One region of the Shewanella sp. SM95 genome, then DNA from elsewhere that is predicted to be linked to it. Evidence: predicted binding sites of a transcription regulator. Region 1 holds the regulator's gene; each other region holds the start of a gene.
The links. The regulator sigma-54, encoded in region 1, starts transcription at its own class of promoters, with help from an activator protein. The targets are predictions, from matches to a motif close to GTTGGCACGNNNNTNGNNT.
Positions count from the first base shown of each region.

Region 2: a site for sigma-54 is predicted at 1,821-1,839, ahead of L5M29_RS13035 (YccF domain-containing protein). Genes of this name have one in related genera too.
Region 3: a site for sigma-54 is predicted at 1,844-1,862, ahead of L5M29_RS11385 (TorF family putative porin). Genes of this name have one in related genera too.

Region 1 covers NZ_JAKKSE010000018.1:66,617-70,871, forward strand. Annotated here, with positions in the region: gene lptC (LPS export ABC transporter periplasmic protein LptC) at 1-299, shown strand, start outside; gene lptA (lipopolysaccharide transport periplasmic protein LptA) at 286-840, shown strand; gene lptB (LPS export ABC transporter ATP-binding protein) at 837-1,568, shown strand; gene L5M29_RS17700 (RNA polymerase factor sigma-54) at 1,676-3,154, shown strand; gene hpf (ribosome hibernation promoting factor) at 3,183-3,470, shown strand; gene ptsN (PTS IIA-like nitrogen regulatory protein PtsN) at 3,473-3,916, shown strand; gene rapZ (RNase adapter RapZ) at 3,913-4,255, shown strand, end outside.
Region 2 covers NZ_JAKKSE010000011.1:34,767-39,021, reverse strand. Annotated here, with positions in the region: gene L5M29_RS13045 (NrtR DNA-binding winged helix domain-containing protein) at 1-533, opposite strand, end outside; gene L5M29_RS13040 (pyridoxal-phosphate dependent enzyme) at 615-1,643, opposite strand; gene L5M29_RS13035 (YccF domain-containing protein) at 1,911-2,318, shown strand; gene L5M29_RS13030 (alpha/beta fold hydrolase) at 2,354-3,244, opposite strand; gene L5M29_RS13025 (M14 family metallopeptidase) at 3,241-4,255, opposite strand, start outside.
Region 3 covers NZ_JAKKSE010000008.1:168,965-173,219, reverse strand. Annotated here, with positions in the region: gene rimK (30S ribosomal protein S6--L-glutamate ligase) at 90-995, shown strand; gene L5M29_RS11385 (TorF family putative porin) at 1,054-1,746, opposite strand; gene L5M29_RS11380 (HU family DNA-binding protein) at 2,037-2,309, opposite strand; gene L5M29_RS11375 (response regulator) at 2,469-3,266, opposite strand; gene L5M29_RS11370 (hypothetical protein) at 3,349-3,729, opposite strand; gene L5M29_RS11365 (DUF4240 domain-containing protein) at 3,857-4,255, shown strand, end outside.

The DNA of each region.
Region 1 (4,255 bases):
ACCAAGGTAAAGCACAATGGCAGCTCAGGGCTGATCAGGGCAAGCTAAACAAGGAAACTGGCAAGGTTGTATTAGAAAATAATGTTATTATCGATGCCATTAGCCCAGAAGAACCGATTCAGACCTTGTCCACCAGTTATCTGGAACTCGATCTCAACACTATGATAATGACCTCTGACCGTACCATTTACGTCACAGGGAAAGATTTTAATATTCAAGGCCAAGGCCTTTATGCCGACCTCAACGCGCAAGAAGTGCAATTGACCAGTCAGGTAGTAGGAACATATGAAGCAAAATAACGTATTACTTGCCAGCCTAATGCTAATTATGAGCATGAGTGCTTTCGCGAAAGTGGGCGACTTAAAGCAAGAAGTCAAAATTAAAGCTGTGAGCCAAACTGCGGATATCAAAAACAACCAGATCATCTTCTTTGGTCCAGTTGAAGTTACCCAAGGCTCAATAAAAATCCAAGCAAATGAACTGCGTGCATTTTCCGCTGAAGGTGAAAATAGCAAAACTTTGGTCGCCACAGGCAACCCTGCTACGTATAGCCAAATATTAGACGATGGTCGCCCAGCATCGGCAAGCGCGAAAGAAATTCGTTACGATATGGCAAGCCGCACCTTAACACTGAAAGGTATGGCGTCATTAGATCAAGCAGGTAGCCAAGTTACAGGCAATTTAATCCGCTATAACATGATTCAACAGAAATTGATGGCCGAGAGTACTGGCAGTGGTGACGATCGCGTGATCACTATTATTCAGCCTGAAAACTATCAAGATGATGCTAAATCAGACGCTCCGGCGGATAAACCTGTAAAAAAGCAGGACTCTAAATGACCCAAATCACCTTAAGAGCACAAAATCTGGCAAAAAGTTACAAGAGTCGCCAAGTGGTTAAAGACGTCAGTCTGACGGTAAAAACCGGTCAAGTCGTTGGCCTACTCGGTCCAAACGGTGCCGGTAAAACCACGACCTTTTACATGGTTGTCGGGCTAGTGAAGAGCGATAAGGGGCATATCTTTATCGACGATGATGATTTAACCGCAGATCCTATGCATCTGCGTGCCCGCAAAGGCATAGGTTACTTACCGCAGGAAGCCAGTATCTTTCGTAAGCTAACTGTTCATGACAACATCATGGCCGTACTGCAAACTCGTAAAGAACTTAAAAACGAAGAACGAGAAGAAGAACTAGAACATCTGCTCGAAGAGTTTCATATCACCCACATCCGTGACAGCCAAGGCATGTCATTGTCGGGTGGCGAACGTCGTCGCGTCGAAATTGCGCGGGCTTTAGCCGCTAATCCTAAGTTCATTTTGCTCGATGAACCGTTTGCCGGCGTCGATCCTATTTCGGTTATCGACATCAAGAAGATTATCGAACAACTCAAAAGTCGCGGCCTTGGCGTACTGATCACAGACCATAATGTCCGCGAGACATTAGATGTATGTGAACATGCTTATATTGTGAGTCACGGAAACCTGATTGCCGAAGGAACTCCAGCAGAGATCTTAGACAATCAGCAAGTTAGGGCTGTGTACTTAGGTGAACAATTCAGGCTATAGTTAATCGAGCGAAGCCTATGGAGACAATTTATACCGCCATTAGGCTTCACTCAAAATGATAATAAGCGACCTCCTCCAACAATAATAACGTAGGGATCAGCGGTAACATGAAAGCGTCACTCCAGCTCAAACTGGGTCAACAGTTAACCATGACGCCACAATTACAACAGGCCATACGTCTGTTGCAACTGTCGTCATTAGAACTGCAGCAAGAGATCCAGCAAGCATTAGATTCTAATCCCCTTCTCGAGCTGGAAGAGGATCAATTCGACGCCACTAAACCCCCTGTAAACCAAACGCTATCCGATACGGATTTCAGTGAATCTAGCACTCTGCCACCAGAAAAAGACAGCTCCACCATAGACACGGCAGAGTCGCTAACCAAAGAATCCATGCCCGATGAGCTCCCCATGGACACCACATGGGATGAAGTGTTTACCGCCTCCCCAAACTCAGGCCCCGGCGGCAGTCGTGAAGACGATATGCCCTTCCAAGGCGAGACCAGTGAAGGTTTGTACGAACACTTAGAATGGCAAAAAAACCTCACGCCGTTTTCTGAAACCGATTTAGCCATTGCCACCGCCATTATTGATGCCATCGACGATCAGGGCTATCTCACCCAAAGCACTGAAGAAATTCTCGAAGCCATGGGCAATCCTGAAGTTGAGCTTGACGAAGTCGAAGCCGTACTCAAGCGCATTCAGCATTTTGATCCCATAGGCGTTGCCGCACGCGATTTAAGTGAATGCCTGCTGATCCAACTGTCGCATTTCGCCGCTGATACTCCCAACCTAGAAAACGCCCGCATGCTGATCAAAGATCATTTAGATCTGATCGCCGCCCGTGATTTTAGATTATTGATGCGTAAGACTAAATTAAAAGAAGATGAATTAAGGGATGGTATAGCACTTATCCAAACCCTCAATCCTCGCCCAGGTTTGTTGATCACGCCCAATAATGACGAATACGTTATCCCAGATGTGTCTGTGTCGAAGAAAAATGGCCGCTGGGTCGTTGAGCTTAATCCTGACTGCATGCCCAAAATCAATGTAAATCAACATTATGCTTCTATGGCACGCAGTACCAAAAACCAAGCCGATAGCCAATTTATTCGCGGCCATCTGCAAGAGGCTAAATGGTTTATTAAGAGCCTAGAAAGCCGTAACGATACTTTGCTTAAAGTTGCTAATTGCATAGTGCAATATCAGCAAGGTTTCTTTGAGTACGGTGAAGAAGCCATGAAGCCTATGGTGCTTAACGATATTGCCGAAGCGGTAGAAATGCATGAGTCCACCATCTCACGGGTCACAACTCAAAAATACATGCATACCCCTAAGGGACTTTTTGAACTAAAATACTTCTTCTCTAGCCACGTCGGTACTGACGATGGTGGTGAGTGCTCATCCACAGCAATCAGAGCCTTTATCAAGAAACTGGTTGCAGCGGAAAACCAGAAAAAACCATTAAGCGATAGTAAGATGGCACAACTTCTGGCAGAACAAGGGATCAACGTAGCCCGCAGAACCATTGCGAAGTACCGAGAGGCTATGCTTATTCCACCTTCTAATCAGCGTAAAAGTTTATAACCTACAGTGGATATCGGAGGACGTTTCTATGCAAATAAACCTAAGTGGGCACCATATCGAAATTACCGAATCGTTACGTGCATATGTAGAAGAAAAGTTTTCAAAACTTGAACGCCATTTCGAACAGATCAATAATGTGCACGTTGTGCTCAATGTTGAGAAAATGCAACAGATTGCCGAAGCGAGAATAAACCTCATAGGTGGTGAAGTTTTTGCTACTTCAGAGCATGCTGACATGTATGCCGCTATAGACGCCCTGATTGACAAGCTTGACCGTCAGGTTATTAAACACAAAGAGAAGTTAACAAAACACTAATAATGGAACTTTGTACCATACTGCGGCCGGAGTGCACTACCTGCGCCACTCCGGGCAGCAAGAAAAAGGTACTGGAACTCATCAGCGACTTAGTCGCTGCCCAGTACCCGACCCTCTCATCTCAAGAGATATTCGAAAGCCTAGTGGCGCGCGAAAAGATGGGGAGCACAGGTATAGGTAACGGCATCGCCATTCCACATGGTCGACTAGCCGATATAGATCAGCCCATTGCCATACTAATTAAGTGTGAAGAGCCGATAGCATTTGATGCTATCGATAAGCAACCTGTTGATATTTTATTTGCACTACTGGTGCCTGCAGACCAATGTCAGCAGCACTTAAGTACCTTGTCTTGCATGGCCGAAAAGCTGAGCGACAAGCAAATATTAAAGCAATTACGCAAGACGCATGATGAAACGGAACTCTATCAGGTAATCACTGGATGAAACTGGTCATAGTGTCGGGCCGCTCAGGCTCAGGCAAATCTGTCGCCCTTAGGGTACTCGAAGATCTCGGCTATTATTGTGTCGATAACCTTCCCTTGCCATTGATTGGCAGTTTGCTTGAGCAACTCAAAGGCAGTAACGATCTCGTCGCCATCAGTGTCGACGTGCGTAACATGCCTGAGCAGGATAAGGTCTTAGTGAAACAACTCGCTAGCCTACCTCCAGATACTGAGTTAACGAGCTTCTTCCTTAACTCCAGCGATAAAATTCTGCTCAAGCGTTACAGCGAAACCCGCCGTTTGCATCCTTTGTCGAAGAGCCGAGTCTCTTTGCAAGAAG
Region 2 (4,255 bases), on a different contig from region 1:
TGCTGCAATTCTGGCAAGGTAAAAGGTTCAGACAGTGCAAATCCTGGCACTAAAGAATATAAGGCTTTTTGTGTTAAGCGTTCCCGCGCTTGCTCAATTAACTGCAGATGATCAAACGCCAAGGGCATCTGCAACACATCTGCTAATGGCCACCACTTAACATCACTCACTGAATCAATCTGAATTTGGCAAGCTTGATAACTCATCAAGGCGGTATAACACACAGTCACAGACCAGCCTCTTACATCACGACTACGATTACCCACAGTGCATAGCTGCTCAATATAAGGTGGCACTACCGCGGTTTTCTCATGCAGTTTACGTAATACAGTTTGCTCAAGGGATTGATCGCAATTTTCATCGATAAACCCACCAGGTAATCCCCATAAACCTAAAAATGGATGATTTGAGCGTTGTACTAAGAGTACTTTAAGTTGCTGATCGTGATAGGTAAACAATACGGCATCCACTGTCAGTAGCTGAGCCTTAAAAACCTTAGGATCGTAATTGGCGAGATATTCCGCTTCAGTCATTGATATTCCCCATCGTTCCAAATCATCAGCTTAATTTAGCATTACATAGCTTCAAACATATTATGTCTTAGCGTCACTAAGTCAATGATCAGAGGCACAGGATGAGCCACTTTGCCCAAATTTACGCTGATAACGTGGCAACATGGTCTCGTTCCCGAGTAAGCCACCTTGGTGGATATACATCACAGGACGAGATCCTCCGCCTTGTAAATATTCCTCAAGCACAATAAAACCTAAGGGATCGTAGAGTAATTCAAACTGCACGCCTGAGGCGCAGACCCGCTGCCACATGGCATAAAATTCCGGATAAAGTTTACCAAAATGATATTTCTTGCCGACATTAACAATCTGTGGATGCTCACTGGTATTGGTATTAAGCAACGAAAATTGCAAGCGCAAATAATCATCGCCACCGACAACGGCACAAGTCATGACGCGAATATCCGTTTGCTGACGGATAAAATACTGATTTAAAAATAATGCTGTCGTTCCCGTCCCCGAAGGTAAAAACACCGTTAAATCAATCAATCCATTCGCCTTCGCAAACTGTACTATCTCTTGCGCCAATCTATTTACCCCGTATTCAGCGTAAGCACAACGACCCCCCTCAGGGATAAAAAGCGCCGTCGGCTCATTCACGAGTACTTGAGCCTCGATATAATCTTGGCAACTCAGTCGCACATCGCCCACTTGCGCTGTAGGGTCAGGCCTAGCATTAAGATTTGACAAAACGTGAGGTTCAGATTGCGACGGAGTGCACGCCTGCTTTTGTGCTATTAACACACTTAAATCGATAATATTAGCGCCATTCGCTAAAGCGGCAGCGTAATTGCCCGTAGGATGTTTAACCACTTGACTGGCAATATGATCTACATAAAAATCACATTGCCAGCCTTTCATATTCGCTAATGTTGACAATGAATACAGTGAGTTAGCTAATGGCGAGCCATGACCTATCACCTTGCTGATGCCAGCAAACTCATGATCTAAAAAATAGCCGAATTTGCGTGCTTTATTGCCACTAAACGCCGGATGCAGTAAATCATCACGTTTTAGGAAAATGTCTCTGCCAGCAAAGGCAAAGGGTTCGACAGGGGAATTTGCAAACATCAAGCGACTCAAACAATTAAATTATCTGGTTTTTAAACCAGTTAAGGGAAGGCTAGTGTAACTCCGCCCTTCCTGTTACGCCCTTAAGAAATTATCAATTTGGCGAAAAACTAGTGAAAATGACACATGAATCTCGAATACATATAATTAACCCATTGATTATGAATAATTTAAATAGTTGGCATAGTTATCGCTTAGACATTGACATATATTCAATTTATCGAAGCTAACGATAAAGGCTAACAGGGTAAACATAAGGAGTTTTCAATGGCTGTATTACGCTTAATATTCAACATAGCTTGGTTTGTACTCGGCGGATTTGTAATGGGACTCGCTTGGTGGCTTGCAGGTATCCTGTGTTTTATCAGTATCATTGGTATTCCCTTCGGCCGCGCCTGTTTTGTTATCGGCGAAATGACCTTTTGGCCCTTCGGCCAAGAACAAATGAACCGTCGCCACTTAACTGGACGTGAAGACTTGGGCACAGGTGCATTAGGCATGGTAGGAAATATCATTTGGTTCTTACTGTTTGGGATCTGGTTAGCCATAGGGCATTTGGTCCACGCCTTAGCTTGTTTTGTGACGATTATCGGTATTCCCTTTGGGATACAGCATCTTAAGTTAGCTTTACTCAGCCTCACACCGATAGGCCAAACCGTAGTGGCTAAAGCTTAATAAGACAATGTGTTAACTGCGCTATTCACTCTCGATTATTTGGTTTCAAGAGTGGATAGCGCTTTGTCATCCCATACAGCAAATATCGCTTCGTTTAAGGCTATTTCTTCCTCCAATAAATCGTTGCAATCATATTGAGTATTGGCAGGCTCACTATCCACAGAAAACTGCACTTGCAGCTTAGTCGCCCCCACAATGTCCAACAGATAATGCGCCAGTTTTGCGGGTGCATCTATAGCGGCATCGTGACCACAATACGCGAGTACAATCAAATCGGTGTAAAAATGCCGTGCTAACGCCTTACTCGATGCCATACTCACCAGCGCATCACGGTCACCGCAGAGCACAGTTATCGGTACTTCCACTGTCAATGGACATTGGTATTGAAAAGCCGCCCAAAGTTGTCGCCATACATTGCGTCTACTTGATGTGGTATCGCGGCGAAACTCACTCCACTTGACAATTAAATCTCGGTCTCGCCGATGACGAAAACTGGTTAAACGCACTATAGTCGACTCGATTGGATGTAAAGCGTCACCCCGAGCCCGCATGAAAAAAGCCTTCAATGCATTCAGCGGGTTAAATCTTTGATACCAAGACGATAAATTCGCCGCACTGCTGTTTAATACAAAGGCATGCCTTATCTGCCAAGGTCGCTGGCATGCCATTTCCAACGCCAACATACCGCCCATAGACAAGCCGAGGAGATAAATAGTCTCCCCTTCCTGTACCTGCTCATCCAATTGCTGCCACACGGCATGGGCATAATCGGCAATCTTAAGCGGACTTAATTCGTGGGATAGCGTCCCATTGCCCGGAAGATCCGGTGTCAGCACTCGCAATCCCTTTTGTCGCAGACGCTGATCGAAACCATTCCAATGGCGCTGATCACGCATTAATCCCCTTAATAACACCCAAGTGGTCATGACTGAGACTCCCGATACCAATAATGCCGTGCGCACTCTGTCAGCTCAGTCAAACGTTCAGGTGTTAACTGCTCTAACGATTGGGCATAGGCCGCTTCCATCATAAATTGCATGAGTACTGTATGCCTGCGTAAAATCCTGTGGTGACGATGTGTTTTTTGTGGATTAAAAAAGCCAGCAAAATTAAATATTTGTCTAGGATTCTTCTTTATCCATGCCCAAGATCCCATCTCTAATGTCAAAGGTAAAAATGGCACCTGAGCAGAAGGATCTGCCACTTGGTGCTGGCGATAGAGATAATCCCAAATATCACCATGAGTGCTATAAAACTGGCTCTGCGGCGCCAACCGATAATGGCCGTGATGGGGATAACTCTGTTCAAATAATTGTTTTAGATGAAAAATATAATTGGCATTTTCGAAGGCGGTACGGGTATGGGCGTAGGGGAACCAGATATGATCACTCAAGCCAAATCCCGAGTGGGCATCGAGCGAAATCAAACTTGTGCTGCGACTCAACAGTTGTTGTACATAGGCAACTAAGCCCGCAGTTTCCAGCTCCATTCCCCCAATACCGCGATACCAGGGCAGCCGTGACGATATACGCTGTCCTCCCACCATAAAGGACACTTTTTCACGGGATTCTATCGGAGCGTTACGCATCAAATCCACTTGATTACCATTGCCCCGCGTTCCCATGAATAACCCAACAGGATTCACTACAGGTACAAAAGCTAACCGCAGGCCCGTTAGCATCTGTTGTAGGTGTTTATCCCAAACAAGCCGCTGCAATAAACTGTTTAACAATGCCAAAATAACTTGAGATCCAATACGCTCAACCCCATGCACGCCCCCCACAAAGAGTACTGTCGGACAAGGCGTATCTGTACCACCTAACTCAACACTGTAAAGGGGGAAATGCTCTTGGCGGAATGGAATGTCGGCAAGGATCTGATAATCTAACTTAAGATGATGAGTATCAATGAGTTGCTGCAGCGTATCTAACTCAAAT
Region 3 (4,255 bases), on a different contig from region 1:
ATAGACAAATATCAGCCCCTTTTTCTGTCGCTGTGCTTTTGGTGCCGCAGAACGGTTTATTCACTCATGCTTAAGTTGGTCACTCAGCAATGAAAATAGGTATTTTATCCCAATTCCCCCAGTTGTATTCAACACAACGCTTAGTCGCGGCTTGCCAAAGTCGTGGACATGAAGCGGTCGTGATCAATACGCTGAATTGCTACATGAATATTAATTCTATTAAACCTAGCATTCATTATGAAGGTACTGAATTAGTTGGGTTTGATGCCATCATTCCGCGTATTCATGCTAGCGTGACTTTTTATGGTTGTGCCGTTGTACGTCAGTTTGAAATGATGGGCGTATATGCCGCGAATGATTCAATCTCCATTGCGCGTTCGCGGGACAAATTGCGGGCACTGCAACTACTTTCCCGCAAAGGGATTGGCATGCCAGTGACGGGTTTTGCCAATAAGCCAAATGATATCCCAGATCTCATCAATATGGTGGGCGGCGCTCCGTTAGTCATTAAATTACTCGAAGGCACTCAAGGGATTGGTGTCGTACTCGCTGAAACTAAAACGGCTGCTGAGAGCGTGATTGAAGCATTCTTGGGGCTCAAAGCGAATATCTTAGTACAGGAATACATTAAAGAATCCAATGGTAGTGATATTCGTTGTTTTGTTGTCGGTGACAAGGTGGTTGCTTCGATGAAGCGTCAAGGTCCCGAGGGCGATTTCCGCTCTAATCTGCATTTAGGTGGTTGTGGTGAGGTGGTAAAAATCACCTCTGTTGAGCGTAAAATGGCTATTGCCGCTGTGAAGGCGATGGGATTGGTTGTCGCGGGAGTAGATATTTTACGTTCTAACCGTGGCCCACTGATCCTTGAGGTTAATTCGGCGCCAGGCATTGAAGGGATTGAGCAAACAACAGGGATTTCAGTGACTGAGCCCATTGTTGAGTATATCGAGAAAATGGTTGCGGCCCGTAAAACAAACCGGTCAATTATTGCCTAATTGGTGATAGTGATAAAATGACGCCACTTTTTAAGGTGGCGTTTTTTAGGTTTAGAGCTTATAGATCAAAACTGTAGGAATATCCGAGTACTAGTTTGGCATCATCATCGGTGAGATCGGTATCTGAGACCATAAATGACACTGTGCCTATGCTGGTATCTGCGCTGAGAGTCACGTTATAGTCGGCATAATTATCTTCGCCAAACCAAGATTGGACGACATCACCGTTTGAGTAACCATAGTGCACTGATAAACTCAGCTTTTCAGTGAGAGGAACGGATACCGTCGCGGCAAGATAACTGAGATCTTTATTATCTAAAGGATCGGCGGCCAGATCGTCACCGGCATTGATGACTTGGGAGTAAGCAAGTTCGAGCCATTTCCACGTGACAGCAGCATGGAGCTCACCAAAATCAATACTGCCCGGCGCGTCTGGATAGGCGTAGTAGAGATAGCCAAAGTCGTAGCTGATGTCTTCGGTAATACTGCCGCCATAACCCGCATATAGATCAAGCTCGTAGCTAGTATCATCACCAAAATCCACATTCGATGCCCAAGTTCCCGCATAAAATCCAGAATCGTGGCTGTAGTCAAGGCCACCTTGGATTGCGACCGCATCTTTAGTTTGGGCCGCACCGCGCCATAGATAATTAGAGGTACCGCCAATGTTGCCTGATACGGCTGCAAAGGCGTTGCCTGCCAGTAACATTCCCGTCGATAAGGCCAAAACGCTGTACAGTGATTTCTTCATGCTCATCCCCTCGATTGACTTATTTATCGATTCACCATTGGCACACTCAAAGTCAGCTGTGTTCATTAGTGCATCTTGGTTTTTTCTAAGGAAGGATTTGCTAATCACATGCCACTATTACAATGCCATGTAAAACAAGGTATTAGAATTCACAATGTTAATGAAATGTTTTTATTTGCCAGTTTGTGGGGCAGAGGCGCACTTTTGTTGTGCAAAAAATATTCAGTGCTTCACTGGAATTGGGCAAAAAAAACGCCTCACAATGGAGGCGTTGTATTGAATTTTATAACTTAGTTTACGCTGTCACGTAGGGTTTTACCCGCTTTAAACTTAGGCACTGTCGCTTCAGCAATTTGAATTTCTTTACCCGTTTGTGGGTTACGGCCAGTGCGAGCGGCACGAGTCGCTGTTTCAAAAGAACCGAAACCTACGATGGAGATTTTGTCACCATTTTTCATTGATTCGGTAATAGCTGCTTCAAAAGACTTCAATGCGCGTGCTGCTTCTACTTTCGTTAGATCGGCATTTTCTGCAATTTTGGCGATTAGTTCAGTTTTGTTCATTTTTATTGTCTCTTCTTTCCGTAGATTTATTTGAAATAAGCGTGCCTAACATGCCATAAGGTTTAGCACTTGGAAAGCCTTTTGCGTCTAGCGTGCAGCAGGATGTTCAGTAAAGCGCAGAATATTTACTCAGTTCGTGACTTAAGTTTTATTCTGGTTTTATTCTTCTAACAGTTGATAGAGTAATTTTTTAACAAGTTTGGGTTCAAAGGGTTTGTCACATAAGGCATTTACACCCGCTTGGGACACATTGCTGAGGTGGGTATCGTTGGCTTCGGAAGACACCATCAAGATGGGAATGTGCGATTGTTGGCTTTCATTGCGGATAAATTGTGTCAAAGCTAGCCCATCTACACTCGGCATATTGTAATCAGTGATCACTAAGTCGAACATATTGTGTTTCATTAACGCTATGGCTTGCGCGCCATCCTCGGCCTCGGTAATTAGCTTCATCCCTAAGTTACCAATCGTACGTTTAATGACGTTTCTTGCCATACGGCTATCATCGACCACTAATACACGTACATCTTGTACATCGAAATTACTCAGGTCGAGTTCATCGTGGCTGAGTAAATCAATCGTGGCATTCAATGCTGTACCTAAATGGTCGGCACTGAAGGGTTTAGGTAGAATCGCTACTACACCCGATTGGCGGAATATTTCAAGTTGCTCACGGCGGCACTCACTCGAGACCAGCATAAATTGGATATCTTTGCAGTCAGCGTTGGCCCTTAAGTAGCCCAAGAGATCGATGGCAGTGCCATCATCGAAATGCATGGCGCTCGCAATAAGGTCAGGTTTATGGCGAGCAATAATATCTTTAGCCGCTTCTATGTTTTCTGCGGTTTGAATGCTGAGAATGCCTTCTTGTTGTAAGCGCTGAATAATAATTCGACGCTGTGTCTCTGAAGGTTCTACTAAAAGAATGGAAAGTTCGCTGGGCGATAAATGGCTCATAGTCTACTTCAAGTTAAGAGTCGTAAGTATTTTACTGGGTCGCTAAGCTACGCTATTGATAACAGCTTAGCAACAAAGTCCATTACTGAGTTTGGCGGGTCAAATAGTGTCTCGTGACCTTAGAAAATGCGATCCAATACTGCACGAGTAAAATAACAATAATGCTCACTGTGAGTGGCAACATAGGAATGTTGTGGCCAGAAACAACCACTTTTACATCCTCAGGGGTAATGCGATAGGCAATAATTGCTGTAATCCCCAGTGCCGAGAATCCTAAGGTTTGCATGCCAATATAAATTTTCAACACTAAGCTAGACCACGGCGCGCGTATGAGTATGCCAACGAGCACGGGGAGGACACCTAGGGTGAATACATCAAGGGATTGAGTCATCACAGTACGCCAAAGTGCAGCAATGCTGAAGAGGCAATATAACGTGATCAGTAGTATAAGACGTTTAGGCATAAATGTATGTGTAGACAGGTAGCGTAGAAGATGAGCAAGTGTAGGAAATGCCCTAATCCGAGTCCAGTATAACCGTAATATCGTGTAGAATATGCCTTTTTGCTAGAGGCTCTAATAGGTGACGTTTATGACAGAAGTTGAGTTTTGGGGGTTAGTCACGCGAACGGAAGCTGCGCAATCACAGGAGTCTTTGACTCAAGCACTGAAGCAGAAACTTGCCGAATTGAGTAATGAAGAGTTAAAAGCTTTCGATAAAATCTTTGGTCAGCAGATGCGCCGTAGTTATTTGTGGTCTGTTTGGGGGGCGGCTTACATTATTACGGGCTGTGATTCTGAATATGCTTTTGCCGAGTTTAGGTGTTTTTTGATTTCACTTGGTAAAGAAATTTTCGAAGGTGTGGTTAATCAGCCTGACACCCTAGCACGTTTAGTCGCTTGGCCAGAGCGAGATGCCTATGCTTACCCTTTTGTAGATGAATACGACCTTATCGCAGGGCAATTATACGAAGATAGAACTGGTGAGGAA